3 regions of the Serratia sp. JSRIV002 genome follow, and region 2 is predicted to be linked to each of the others. Evidence: riboswitches for the same ligand, from Rfam matches in the RefSeq annotation. Region 2 holds a riboswitch; each other region holds the start of a gene.
What was found. Region 2 has a riboswitch for thiamine pyrophosphate ahead of thiB (thiamine ABC transporter substrate binding subunit). Riboswitches for the same ligand answer to the same signal wherever they lie in the genome.

Region 1 (4,166 bases), 470 kb from region 2:
CATCCATACAGGGGTGAGATCCACCGGCTGGCGCAGCAGCGCACGCAGATAGCGATCGTTCTTCAACTCATTCATTTCTTGGGCTCCCTTGATTATCTGCCGCCATTGTACCTTATTCTGCCCGACACAGCGCCACGGTGTCCTCGATCAGGCGGCGCGCCACGGTACCAGGCGGTGGCAGCAGCGGCAGTTGGTCATAGCGATACCAGCCCGCATTGAGCAACTCTTTCGGATCGTGGCGCAGTTCACCGCCCTGATACTCGGCCATAAACGCCATCATCAGCGAATGAGGGAACGGCCAGGGTTGCGAAGTCACGTAACGCAGGTTGGTAATGGCGATATTACTTTCTTCCATCACCTCGCGCGCTACGGCCTGCTCCAGGGTTTCCCCCACCTCCACAAACCCCGCCAGCACGGTATGGATGCCGCCACGGTGGCGCACATGCTGTGCCAACAGGATCTCGTCATTGCGGCGGATGGCGACAATCACGCAAGGGGCAATCTGCGGGTAATAACGTTCGCGACAGTTATCACAAAGGCAGGCGCTTTCGGTACGGCTAAGGTGCATCTCATGACCGCAGTAGCCACAGAACCGGTGCGAGCGATAAAAGTCGGCCAGCTGTACGCCGCGCCCGGCCAGTTGGAACAGGCCACGATCGAGACTGAGCAGTTGCCGCACCGATCCCATCTCTTTCGGCATCGGTTGGCGCACCAGCCAGACCGGTGCCCCCTCCCATTCGCCAATTTGCCGAGCCGGTCGGCCTTGCAAGGAAAATAATGCGGCAGAACCAAACGGCAATTCACCGTTTGGTAACCAAATTTTGCTTTCATGGCTGACGATCCACCAGCCATTTTCGTTACCCGTTAATGCAAGTTCCATATGTTGTTGCACAACCTCTGCTTCACTGGCAATCTAGGAATGCTCTTTGTTACATTTTATTAACTTACCACTTTTTCTTTCTCTTACACACGGAGTCAATCATGCTAAACCGATTGGAAAGCCTGACTCAGCGCGTTGGTGGCAGTAATGAATTAGTCGATCAATGGTTACAGGCCCGCAAACAGCTGCTGGTAGCCTATTGCAGTCTAGTCGGCATTAAACCCAACAAAGAAAAGCATACGCCGCTCAATGAAAAAGCGCTGGAGAACTTTTGCCAGAATCTGGTGGATTATCTTTCTGCCGGGCATTTTCACATTTATGACAAAATTATCAAACAAGTGGAAGGCTCTGCCAGCCCCAAGATGGCGCTAGCCACCAAGTTCTACCCAAAACTACAGGGCAATACTGAAATCGTGATGGCGTTCCATGACCGCTACACCGAAGTCGTTATCGATCAGGACGTGTGTGAAGAACTCAATCAGGCACTGTCAGATATCGGCGAAGCCCTGGCGTCACGTTTCGCTTTGGAAGATCAGTTGATCCAACTGGCGACAGAAACCTGGCAGCAGGGCCAACCGGGCACCACGAATACTGAATCTATGCCTCATCCCGCCTAATTATCCCCCTATAGATTTCAAGTCGTAGCCAGGCGGTCAACAACGCTACGGCTTGAAAGATGACGGGGGAGGGCTTGTGGTTTTTGTTGACCCTCTTATACTGAGGGCTCTTGTCGGAGTGCCTAGCGCTGATTTTTCATCAAATTAGCCAGGCTGAGACCGTTAATTCGGGATCCGCGGAACCTGATCGGGTTAATACCCGCGAAGGGAACAAGAGTAATCTATCGCCATAGGCAAGATGCTCCCACCAGGGGCTGTGCCTGCCTTACCGGCTACCATCATTACTCCCTCCGAGCTCCAGACAAGCAATTTTCCACACATCACTCCACTGATAGGAATTTGCTATGTCTACCGTGAACCAACCTCGTGCCCGTAAACAACAGCGTGACCAGGCGCAAGATTTTATCGACTCTCTGCAAGGCGTTACCTTCCCCAACTCACAGCGGATCTATCTCGCGGGTTCGCGCAGCGATATCCAGGTACCGATGCGTGAGATCCAGCTCAGCCCGACGCTGATCGGCGGCAACAAAGACCAGCCCCAATATGAACAGAACGAACCCATTCCGGTGTATGACACCGCAGGGCCGTATGGCGATCCGCAGGCGGTGCTCGACGTACATCGTGGCTTGGCAAAAGTACGAGCGAGCTGGATCGCCGAACGTGCCGATACCGAAGCGTTAAGCGGTGTCAGTTCCGGCTTCACCCAACAGCGATTGGCCGACGTTGGGTTAGACCATCTGCGCTTTGAGCACCTGCCGCTGCCCCGCAAAGCCCTGCCGGGTAAATGTGTTACGCAACTGCATTACGCTCGCGCCGGTATTGTCACCCCAGAGATGGAGTTTATCGCCATTCGCGAAAATATGGGCCGCGAGCGCATTCGTGGTGAAGTGCTGCGCCACCAGCATCCTGGCCAGAGCTGGGGCGCTCATCTGCCGGAAAACATCACGCCGGAATTTGTGCGCCAGGAAGTGGCCGCTGGCCGCGCCATCATTCCCGCCAACATCAACCACCCGGAATCCGAGCCGATGATTATTGGCCGTAATTTCCTGGTGAAGGTGAATGCCAATATCGGCAACTCGGCGGTTACTTCTTCGATCGAAGAGGAAGTCGAGAAGCTGGTGTGGTCAACCCGCTGGGGCGCTGACACCGTGATGGACCTCTCCACTGGCCGCTATATCCACGAAACCCGTGAATGGATCCTGCGTAACAGCCCGGTGCCGATTGGTACGGTACCGATCTATCAGGCGCTGGAAAAAGTGAACGGCGTGGCGGAGAACCTGACCTGGGAAATGTTCCGAGATACCCTGCTGGAACAGGCTGAGCAAGGCGTCGATTACTTCACCATTCACGCCGGGGTGTTGCTGCGCTATGTGCCGATGACCGCCAAACGCCTGACCGGCATTGTCTCCCGTGGCGGCTCGATCATGGCGAAGTGGTGCCTGTCGCATCATCAGGAAAACTTCCTCTATCAGCACTTCCGCGAGATCTGCGAAATTTGCGCCGCTTACGATGTCTCGCTGTCACTCGGCGACGGCCTGCGCCCGGGTTCGATCCAGGATGCCAATGACGAAGCGCAATTCGCTGAGCTGCATACGCTGGGTGAACTGACCAAGGTTGCCTGGGAATATGACGTACAGGTGATGATCGAAGGCCCTGGCCACGTGCCGATGCAGATGATCCGCCGCAACATGACCGAGGAGCTGGAACATTGCCATGAAGCACCGTTCTACACGCTAGGGCCATTGACCACCGATATCGCACCGGGTTACGACCATTTCACCTCCGGGATCGGCGCGGCAATGATCGGCTGGTTCGGCTGTGCGATGCTGTGCTACGTGACGCCGAAGGAACATCTGGGGTTGCCTAACAAGGAAGATGTGAAACAGGGGCTGATCACCTACAAGATCGCCGCTCACGCCGCCGACTTGGCGAAAGGTCATCCGGGCGCACAGATCCGCGATAACGCCATGTCCAAGGCGCGCTTTGAATTCCGTTGGGAAGATCAGTTCAACCTGGCGCTGGATCCACAAACCGCCCGTGCCTATCACGACGAAACGCTGCCGCAAGAATCCGGCAAGATCGCCCACTTCTGCTCCATGTGTGGGCCGAAGTTCTGCTCGATGAAGATTTCCCAGGAAGTGCGTGACTATGCCGCCGCACAAGAGGCTGCCAAACCGATCGAAGTGCAACTGACCGGGATGGAGAAAATGTCGGCTGAATTCCGCTCACGCGGCAGCGAGCTGTACCACAGTGCGGCCAATTTGCAGGAGGAGATAAATAATGACTAACCTCACCTCTCCCTTCCCTGCAACACCGCACAAGCTGGGTTTATACCCGGTCGTCGACAGTGTTGAATGGATCGCCCGCCTGCTGGAGGCAGGCGTTACCACTATCCAACTACGCATCAAAGATCTGCCAGACGAGCAAGTGGAGGCCGATATTGCCGCCGCTATAGCCCTTGGCAAACGCTATCAGGCCCGGTTGTTTATCAATGATTATTGGCGGCTGGCGATCAAACATGGGGCCTATGGCGTACACCTGGGCCAGGAGGATTTAGACACCACCGATCTGGCGGCCATCCATCGGGCAGGATTGCGCTTGGGCGTTTCCACCCATGACGATGCCGAGCTGGCCCGGGCGATCGCCGTCAAACCTTCCTATATCGCACT
Region 2 (4,166 bases):
CGGTGGTCAGAAACAGGCTTAGCGTGGGGGCTTGCAGCGCTCCAGCAATGCCGGTCAGGAAGGCTATTAGCAGGAAGGCGGCAAAAACGGGATTAAAACGGCGCGGTAACCAGCGTCTGAAACTCATAGCGATATCCCTATCCAGAAATAAAGAAGGCTATGCTACAGAAGGAAAATTGCCGAAGGAAGTAAAGACGGCAGATAAAAATGCCAGTGGGTAACCCCACTGGCTGGTGAAAAGCACCATTACTCAGAAACACTTTTGCGGTGAACGTCAGATACGCTCACGGTATTGCTTGTCGCTCAGCGTGGCGATGTCCCACTGGGTCAAGTGGGCCAGCATCTCCAGCCGCGCCTGTTCAGGGACCACCTGCAGCCAATCGGCCTGCTGGCGGCGGATGGCGGTGAAATAACGCTGATAAAACTGTTTAGTTAACAGAACCGTCATTTGTTATCCCTCCGCTGATTCAACTGCCCTCATTATCGGCGTAATATAGGGAAAGATAAATTGACGACTTGATGCCAGAGAGTTCCTCTTTTATGTCCACCTCACGCCTGCAACAACAGTTCATTCGCCTGTGGCAACGCTGCCATGGCCAAACCACCGAAACCACGCTGCAAGAGTTGGCAGAGGTACTCAGCTGTTCCCGCCGCCATGTTCGTTCGCTGCTGGGAGCCATGCAGCACGAGGGTTGGCTGACCTGGCAGGCCGAGTCCGGCCGGGGTAAACGTTCACAGCTCAGCTTTCACTACACCGGATTGGCACTGCAACAACAGCGCGCCGAGGAACTGCTGGAACAGGATCGCATCGACCAACTGGTTCAACTGGTGGGCGATAAAGACGTAGTACGCCAAATGCTGCTTTCCCAGCTGGGGCGCAGCTTCCGCCAGGGGAAACATATCCTGCGCGTGCTCTACTATCGTCAGCTTTACAACCTGTTACCCGGTTCGGCACTGCGTCGTTCAGAAACCCACCTGGCAAGACAGATTTTCAACGGCCTGACACGGGTAAATGAGGAAAACGGGGAACTTGAGCCCGATCTTTCACATCATTGGCAAACGCTCACCCCTTTACACTGGCGCTTTTATCTTCGCCCGGCGATCCATTTTCATCATGGCCGTGAGCTGGAAATGGAAGATGTTATCCATTCACTCAACCGCCTGATCCCACAACCGCTATTTTCACATATCGACAGGATCGTCTCACCTACGCCCTATGTCATCGATGTATATCTGCACACGCCGGACTATTGGCTGCCCTGGCTGCTGAGCAGCGTACATGCCATGATCCTGCCGCGCGAATGGCAGAACCTGCCGGATTTTGCCCGCCATCCGATTGGCACCGGCCCCTATCGGGTGATACACAACAACCAAAGCCAGATGAAAATTCATGCCTTTGACGACTACTTTGGCTATCGTGCCCTGATCGATGAGGTCAACATTTGGGTATTGCCGGAAATCACCGAAGAGCTGGCGCACTCCGGCGTCCAGTTACAAGGGGATGATACCGGCAGGAACGAGCTGGAAAGCCGCCTCGAAGAAGGCTGTTATTTTCTGTTGTTCGACCAGCGTTCGGCACTGGCGGCCGATCCGGCAATCCGCAGTTGGTTAAGCGAACTGATCAACCCTATCGCGCTGCTGAGCCACGCCGGGCCGCTCTACCAACGTTACTGGGCTCCGGCCTATGGCATTCTCCCGCGCTGGTTGCATAATCGTGTGCTGGGGCAGCAGCCCAAGCCTGCGGGCTTAACCGAATTGACCCTGACCTTCTATAACGAACACTCCGAGTTCCACGCAATCAAGCAGGCTATCGCCTCTCTACTAGCCGAACAGGGTATCAAACTCAATGTGCAGGCCGTGGATTATGAAGTCTGGCATAAGGGCAAGGCGCAAAGCGATCTGTGGTTAGGCAGCGCCAACTTCACCCTGCCGCTGGAGTTTTCTCTGTTTGCCACGCTGTACGAATTACCGCTGATACAACATTGTCTGACGGAGGATATCGCGCAGGATGCCGCTCAGTGGCGGGAAAATCGCCTGTCCATGGCCGAGTTTTGCCAGCGCCTGGTCAGCAGCCATCAGTTGCATCCGTTATTCCATCACTGGCTGCAACTGCATGGTCAACGCAGCATGCGCGGGGTACGGATGAATACTCTCGGTTGGTTCGATTTTAAATCTGCGTGGTTTGCGCCACCGGAAGCATAATCGCCTTTCACCCACGCCCCTAAGCCTCTACAATAGCGCCGACTCAACGGGGTGCGGAGAACAAGCCAATTTTTGGCCAACGGTTTTCCGCTGAGAGCACACCCGTCGAACCTGATCCGGTCAATACCGGCGGAGGGATTTGAGCATGGCGCGTTAGCCTTCGTTAACCCAGCCCTCAGATACCTTTGCCCCTTTACTATTAGGAGTGCAAAGTGGTCAAAAAATACCTGCCCTGTTTATTATTGCTAGCGGCGATGCCCGTCCTGGCCAAGCCAACGCTGACGGTCTACACCTACGACTCTTTCGCTGCCGACTGGGGCCCGGGCCCAGCGGTAAAAAAAGCCTTTGAGGCCGAATGTGACTGCGAATTGAAATTCGTGGCGCTGGAAGACGGCGTATCGTTACTCAACCGCCTGAGAATGGAAGGCAAGAACAGCGCCGCCGACGTGGTTTTGGGCCTGGACAACAACCTGCTGCAAGCCGCGCAGCAAACCGATCTGTTCACCGCCAGCCAAGTCGATACTAGCAAGCTCACCGTTCCCGGTGGCTGGCACAACCAGACCTTCGTTCCCTACGACTATGGCTACTTTGCTTTCGTCTACAACAAAGACAAGCTGAAGAACCCGCCGACCAGCCTGAAAGAGTTGGTGAGCAGCGACCGCCCCCTGAAGATCATCTATCAGGATCCGCGCACCAGCACACCTGGCCTTGGCCTGCTGCTCTGGATGCAGAAAGTGTATGGCGACGAAGCACCGCTCGCCTGGCAACAGTTGGCGAAGAAAACCGTCACCGTGACCAAAGGCTGGAGTGAAGCCTACGGCCTGTTCCTGAAAGGGGAAGGCGACATGGTACTGAGCTACACTACCTCCCCCGCCTACCATCTGATCGAAGAGAAAAAAGACCTTTATGCGGCGGCCAGCTTCAGTGAGGGGCACTACCTGCAAATCGAAGTCGCTGGCAAGCTAAAGGCCAGCAAACAGCCAGAACTGGCCGAGCGCTTCATGCAGTTTATGGTCTCCCCGGCCTTCCAGAACACCATTCCTACCGGAAACTGGATGTACCCGGTGATCAAGACGGAACTGCCTGCCGGTTTTGAACAGATGACCGTGCCGCAAACGGCATTACAATTCAGCTCCGAGGAAGTGGCACAACAGCGTGGTAACTGGATCCGGGCATGGCAAACCGCCGTCAGCCACTGATCCCCCGCTGGTTATGGCCGGGGCTGATGGCCGCCGGTCTGATCCTGCTGATCGCGTTGGCGGCCATGGGCTCGCTGTGGCGTCATGCGCCCGAAAGCGATTGGCGTAGCCTGTGGCAGGACAGCTACCTGTGGCACGTGGTGCGCTTTACCTTTTGGCAGGCGCTGCTCTCCGCCGTAATCTCGGTGGTGCCTGCCATCTGGCTGGCCCGGGCGCTGTACCGCAGACGTTTCCCTGGCCGCAACCTGCTGCTGCGCCTGTGCGCCATGACGCTGGTGCTGCCGGTGCTGGTGGCGGTGTTTGGCATGCTGAGCGTCTACGGCAGGCAAGGCTGGCTGGCAACGCTGTGTGGTTGGCTGGGCGTGAACTACAGTTTTTCGCCTTATGGTCTGCAAGGTATCCTGCTGGCGCATCTGTTCTTCAATATGCCGCTGGCCACTCGCCTGCTGCTACAGGCGCTGGAGAACATTCCCACCGAGCAGCGACAACTGGCCGCGCAGCTGGGGATGAACGGCTGGCAGCAGTTCCGCTTTGTGGAATGGCCTGCGTTACGCCGCCAGATCTTACCCAGCGGCGCACTGGTATTTATGCTGTGTTTTGCCAGCTTTGCAACCGTGCTGTCGTTGGGCGGCGGGCCGCAGGCTACCACCATAGAACTGGCGATCTATCAGGCCTTGAGTTACGACTACGATCTCAGCCGCGCTGCGCTGCTGGCGCTGATCCAACTGGCCTGCTGCCTGGGGCTGGTGGTGCTCAGCCAGCGTT
Region 3 (4,166 bases), 2.5 Mb from region 2:
AGCCGAGCGATTTCTGTGTTGAGCCGCTGGCCGCAATATAGTTAAGCAACAGCGTACCGTTTACGTGGCTGGCGAAGGGGGTATTGTCCCAGTGCCCACCAAACGCCCCTAAGGCATCTCGCCGCGCGCTTTCGCCGATCACTACCATGTAGATATGATATTTCGGTTTCACCGTCAGCACGTTCCAGGAATCTTTCAGCTGTGAAAACGCCTGCATACGGGCTTTTTCATCAATCACTTCCTGGTTATTGGCGATCACATCTCTGACGAAACGAAACACGGGATAACCAGAATCGGTCAATTTAAACACGCCACCGTATGCCAGATTCTGCACTGGCGTGACAAAAAAGCAGACCACGCTGATGGTGAGACATAAGCTCTGGAGGGTGTTCCAAGCCCCTTTCGGGGTTGGCTTACGGCGCAACGCGATAATGCCCAGTGCCAGAATAAACAGGGACACCAAATAGCTGTACCACGGAAAGATGGTCAATATCTCGCTGGACTCCTCCACCGTGGTCGAGTGTAACGCCAGCAGGGTATTAAAATTGGGCGAGCCATAGGCCTGAGAAAATGGGAAATACAGGGCGGCGATGAGGCTACACAGCCCGATCACGCTCTTTTGCAGGCGCGAGCTGAGGCGCCACAGCAGCAGTAACACACAGCTAAACGCCACGGCATACAGCAGACTAAATGGATAGCCGAGGGCGAAGTTGATCAGCAGCGACTGCAGGAAGTAAAAGCCTGTCCACGGGGTTAGGGTGACGTCACGTGCTGCCAGGGTATCTTTAACCGTTGAGTTCATGTTTACCGAAAGTTATCAAATGCCGTGTGGTAACTCTGACAAGAAAAGAGTCATAAATCCGTTTGGTTGACGGAAAGGGGAGGAGGGATAGACCGCATCCAGCGAGCCGCAACATTTACCCGGATGCGAGAAGATAGAGCCGAATGAAAACAAGATCAACTGATAATTAGCGGCTGTTTTGAGAGGTTGATTGCATATCGCGACAGTCGCCTATATCTGGCTATATTGACGCGGGGCGGAAATATCCTCGGACGAGGAGTGTTCAATCAGCTCGAATAACTCGATCCGCTCATCATCGGTCAAATCCCGCCATTCGCCCAGCGGTAACCCTTGCAGAGTGATATTCATAATACGCTGGCGCTCAAGTTTGGTGACATGATAACCAAAATATTTGCACATACGGCGGATTTGGCGGTTAAGCCCCTGCACCAGCGTGATGCGAAACATCTGCGGGGCTTCTTGCTCCACCAGGCATTGTTGAGTCACCGTATCCAGTATGGGTACGCCTGCGCCCATGCCCTGAATAAACTCATCCGTCACCGGTTTGTTGACGGTGACCAGGTACTCTTTTTGATGATTATTGCCAGCACGGAGGATCTTATTGAACAGTTCGCCATCATTGGTCAGGAAAATCAGCCCCTGAGAGTCCTTATCCAGCCGCCCGATGGGAAAGATGCGCCTATTGTGATTAACGTAATCACCGATGTTATCCCGCACGTGCTTTCCCATGCTGGTGATGATACCAACCGGCTTGTTCAGCGCGATTAGCACCAGATCGGCCGCATCGCGCGGTTCGATCGGCTGGCCGTTAACTTTGACCACATCCCCGACCAATACTTGAGCGCCCAAGGAGGCTAAGCTGTCGTTGATAAAGACGTTGCCCTGCCTGATGTGGCGATCGGCAGCCCGACGAGAACAAATGCCGCTGTCGCTAATGTATTTGTTAAGGCGGATAGATGAGTGAGTGAGCATGGTTTCCCCGTTAAACGCGAACTATACATTATCTGGGGGAGACGGCGTCTCCTTTTTATTTTTTGACGCTATCGTGTGATTGACCTCACTGGCCACAGCCTCAATAATGGCAAACGTCGACTCGGGGTGCCCTTAGGGGCTGAGAAATTACCCGTATTACCTGATCTGGATTATACCAGCGTAGGGATGTCGCGGTATCTCAACCGGTACCCGCCTTCTTGAACGCCGGTTGGGAGCGCTATGTTTACTCGACCTGATGTGTTACCCGGCACCCGTGCCGCGGCCTGTTTTAACCAATTTAAACGCCAACCTCCATTGATCCACTGCCTGACCAACGAAGTGGTGCAAGAGCTGACGGCCAACGTGCTGCTGGCGCTTGGTGCTTCACCGGCGATGGTAGTGGAACCGGAAGAGGCCGCGCAGTTCAGCCGCGTTGCTGATGCGCTGTTGATCAATATCGGCACCCTGCACGCTTCGCGGGCAGAGTCGATGTTAGCCGCCATCGAGGCTGCCAATCGTGCTGAAAAGCCCTGGTTACTGGATCCGGTTGCCGTTGGGGGATTGGAATACCGAGCAATCTTCGCCCGCCGCTTGCTCACCCTGCGGCCTGCGGCGATCCGTGGCAACGCGTCGGAAATCATTGCATTGAGCGGCCTGCAGACCAGCGCCCGTGGCGTAGATAGCCAGGATGACTCGCTGATGGCATTACCCGCAGCACGCGTATTAGCACGTAATTGTGGGGCCATTGTGGCCGTCACCGGTGAGACAGACTATATCACTGATGGTGAAAGAGACTGGGCCGTCACGGGTGGCGATGTATTAATGACGCGCGTAGTGGGAACGGGCTGCGCGCTTTCAGCCGTTGTGACAGCATTTTGCAGTTTGCCGGGCGATCGGCTGGATAACGTTGCCACCGCTTGCCGGGTGATGGCGCTATGTGGTGAAAGGGCCACGGCGCGGTGTTCTGGCCCTGGCAGCTTTACTGCCGCCTTCCTGGATGCCCTCTACCAACTGCGAATGGAGGATCTGCTATGAAACGGATTAACGCTCTCACCATCGCTGGCACCGATCCTAGCGGTGGAGCCGGTATTCAGGCCGATCTGAAAGCTTTCTCCGCATTGGGGGCCTATGGCACCAGCGTGATCACCGCGCTGGTGGCGCAGAACACCCGTGGCGTGCAGTCGGTATATCATATCGAACCGGCATTTGTGGCCGCCCAACTGGATTCGGTACTCAGCGATGTGCGTATCGACAGCGCTAAAATCGGCATGTTGGCTAATGCCGACATCGTGCAGGCGGTGGCCGAGCGCCTACGCCATTACAAGCTGCCTTATGTAGTGCTGGATACGGTGATGCTGGCTAAAAGTGGTGACCCGCTGTTGGCACCGGAAGCGGTGGAGTCCATCCGCCGTGAGCTAATGCCGTTGGTTTCCATTATCACGCCGAACTTGCCAGAGGCGGCGGCTTTGCTGGCCTGCGCTCCGGCACAAAACGAATCACAAATGCGCGAGCAGGGCCAGGCGTTATTAGCGATGGGCTGTCAGGCGGTGTTGATGAAGGGGGGCCACCTAAGTGAAGAGGAAAGCCCAGATTGGCTATTTATCCCCGGCTTTGAGCAGCGCTTTAGTGCGCCGCGCATAGCGACCAGGCACACGCACGGCACCGGTTGCACCTTATCTGCGGCACTGGCAGCCCTGCGCCCACGCTACCCAAATTGGGCCGATACCGTGGCAGCGGCAAAAAACTACCTGCAACAGGCCTTACAGCAGGCCGATAGCCTGGAGGTAGGGCAGGGTATTGGGCCGGTGCATCATTTCCATGCCTGGTGGTGAGCCAACTTTTCCACTAGCCGATGCTAGTTGGTCAATTGCTTGATATTTTCCACCGAGCCCTCCATGATCGGGAACCAGGCCCAATGCGGCTCAGGCTGATTGATTTGTGAAAATAAAGGGAAGCAAGATGGCTGGTTATCAACCACCTTATACCATTACGCCAGCTATCCTGAATCGAGTGATTGAGGTGGGGGAGCTATTGGGGCATTGGGCCGCGCAGGCTGGGCAATCTTCACCTTTGTTACGCAAAGAGAACCGTATCCGCACCATTCAGGCCTCATTGGCCATTGAGCATAATAGCCTGTCTACTGAGCAGGTGACTGCGATCATGGAAGGTAAGCGGGTGTTGGCACCGGCAAAAGATATTCAGGAAGTCCGTAACGCCATCCTTACCTATGAAAAATTGCCAAGCTGGCAAAGCCATCGGCTTGAGGATTTGTTGGCGGCACATGGTTTATTAATGGGAGGGCTGGTCGATGCTCCGGGGCAGCTACGCAGCGGCAATGTTGGGGTATATCGAGATAAACAACTTATCCATATGGCGCCACCTGCCAATCAAC

Region 1: it holds a riboswitch for thiamine pyrophosphate, as region 2 does, so the genes downstream of both, thiC (phosphomethylpyrimidine synthase ThiC) here and thiB (thiamine ABC transporter substrate binding subunit) in region 2, are expected to answer to the same signal.
Region 3: it holds a riboswitch for thiamine pyrophosphate, as region 2 does, so the genes downstream of both, thiM (hydroxyethylthiazole kinase) here and thiB (thiamine ABC transporter substrate binding subunit) in region 2, are expected to answer to the same signal.

What each region holds. Positions count from the first base shown of each region.
Region 1 is NZ_CP074143.1:443,414-447,579, reverse strand. It holds gene hemE (uroporphyrinogen decarboxylase) at 1-75, opposite strand, end outside; gene nudC (NAD(+) diphosphatase) at 113-880, opposite strand; gene rsd (sigma D regulator) at 982-1,497, shown strand; TPP riboswitch at 1,602-1,724, shown strand; gene thiC (phosphomethylpyrimidine synthase ThiC) at 1,842-3,785, shown strand; gene thiE (thiamine phosphate synthase) at 3,778-4,166, shown strand, end outside.
Region 2 is NZ_CP074143.1:909,901-914,066, reverse strand. It holds gene KGP26_RS04225 (sugar efflux transporter) at 1-127, opposite strand, end outside; gene sgrT (glucose uptake inhibitor SgrT) at 275-448, opposite strand; gene sgrR (HTH-type transcriptional regulator SgrR) at 541-2,202, shown strand; TPP riboswitch at 2,240-2,358, shown strand; gene thiB (thiamine ABC transporter substrate binding subunit) at 2,415-3,401, shown strand; gene thiP (thiamine/thiamine pyrophosphate ABC transporter permease ThiP) at 3,377-4,166, shown strand, end outside.
Region 3 is NZ_CP074143.1:4,441,207-4,445,372, reverse strand. It holds gene KGP26_RS20935 (phosphoethanolamine transferase) at 1-802, opposite strand, end outside; gene rluF (23S rRNA pseudouridine(2604) synthase RluF) at 1,013-1,774, opposite strand; TPP riboswitch at 1,887-1,978, shown strand; gene thiM (hydroxyethylthiazole kinase) at 2,015-2,809, shown strand; gene thiD (bifunctional hydroxymethylpyrimidine kinase/phosphomethylpyrimidine kinase) at 2,806-3,606, shown strand; gene KGP26_RS20915 (Fic family protein) at 3,734-4,166, shown strand, end outside.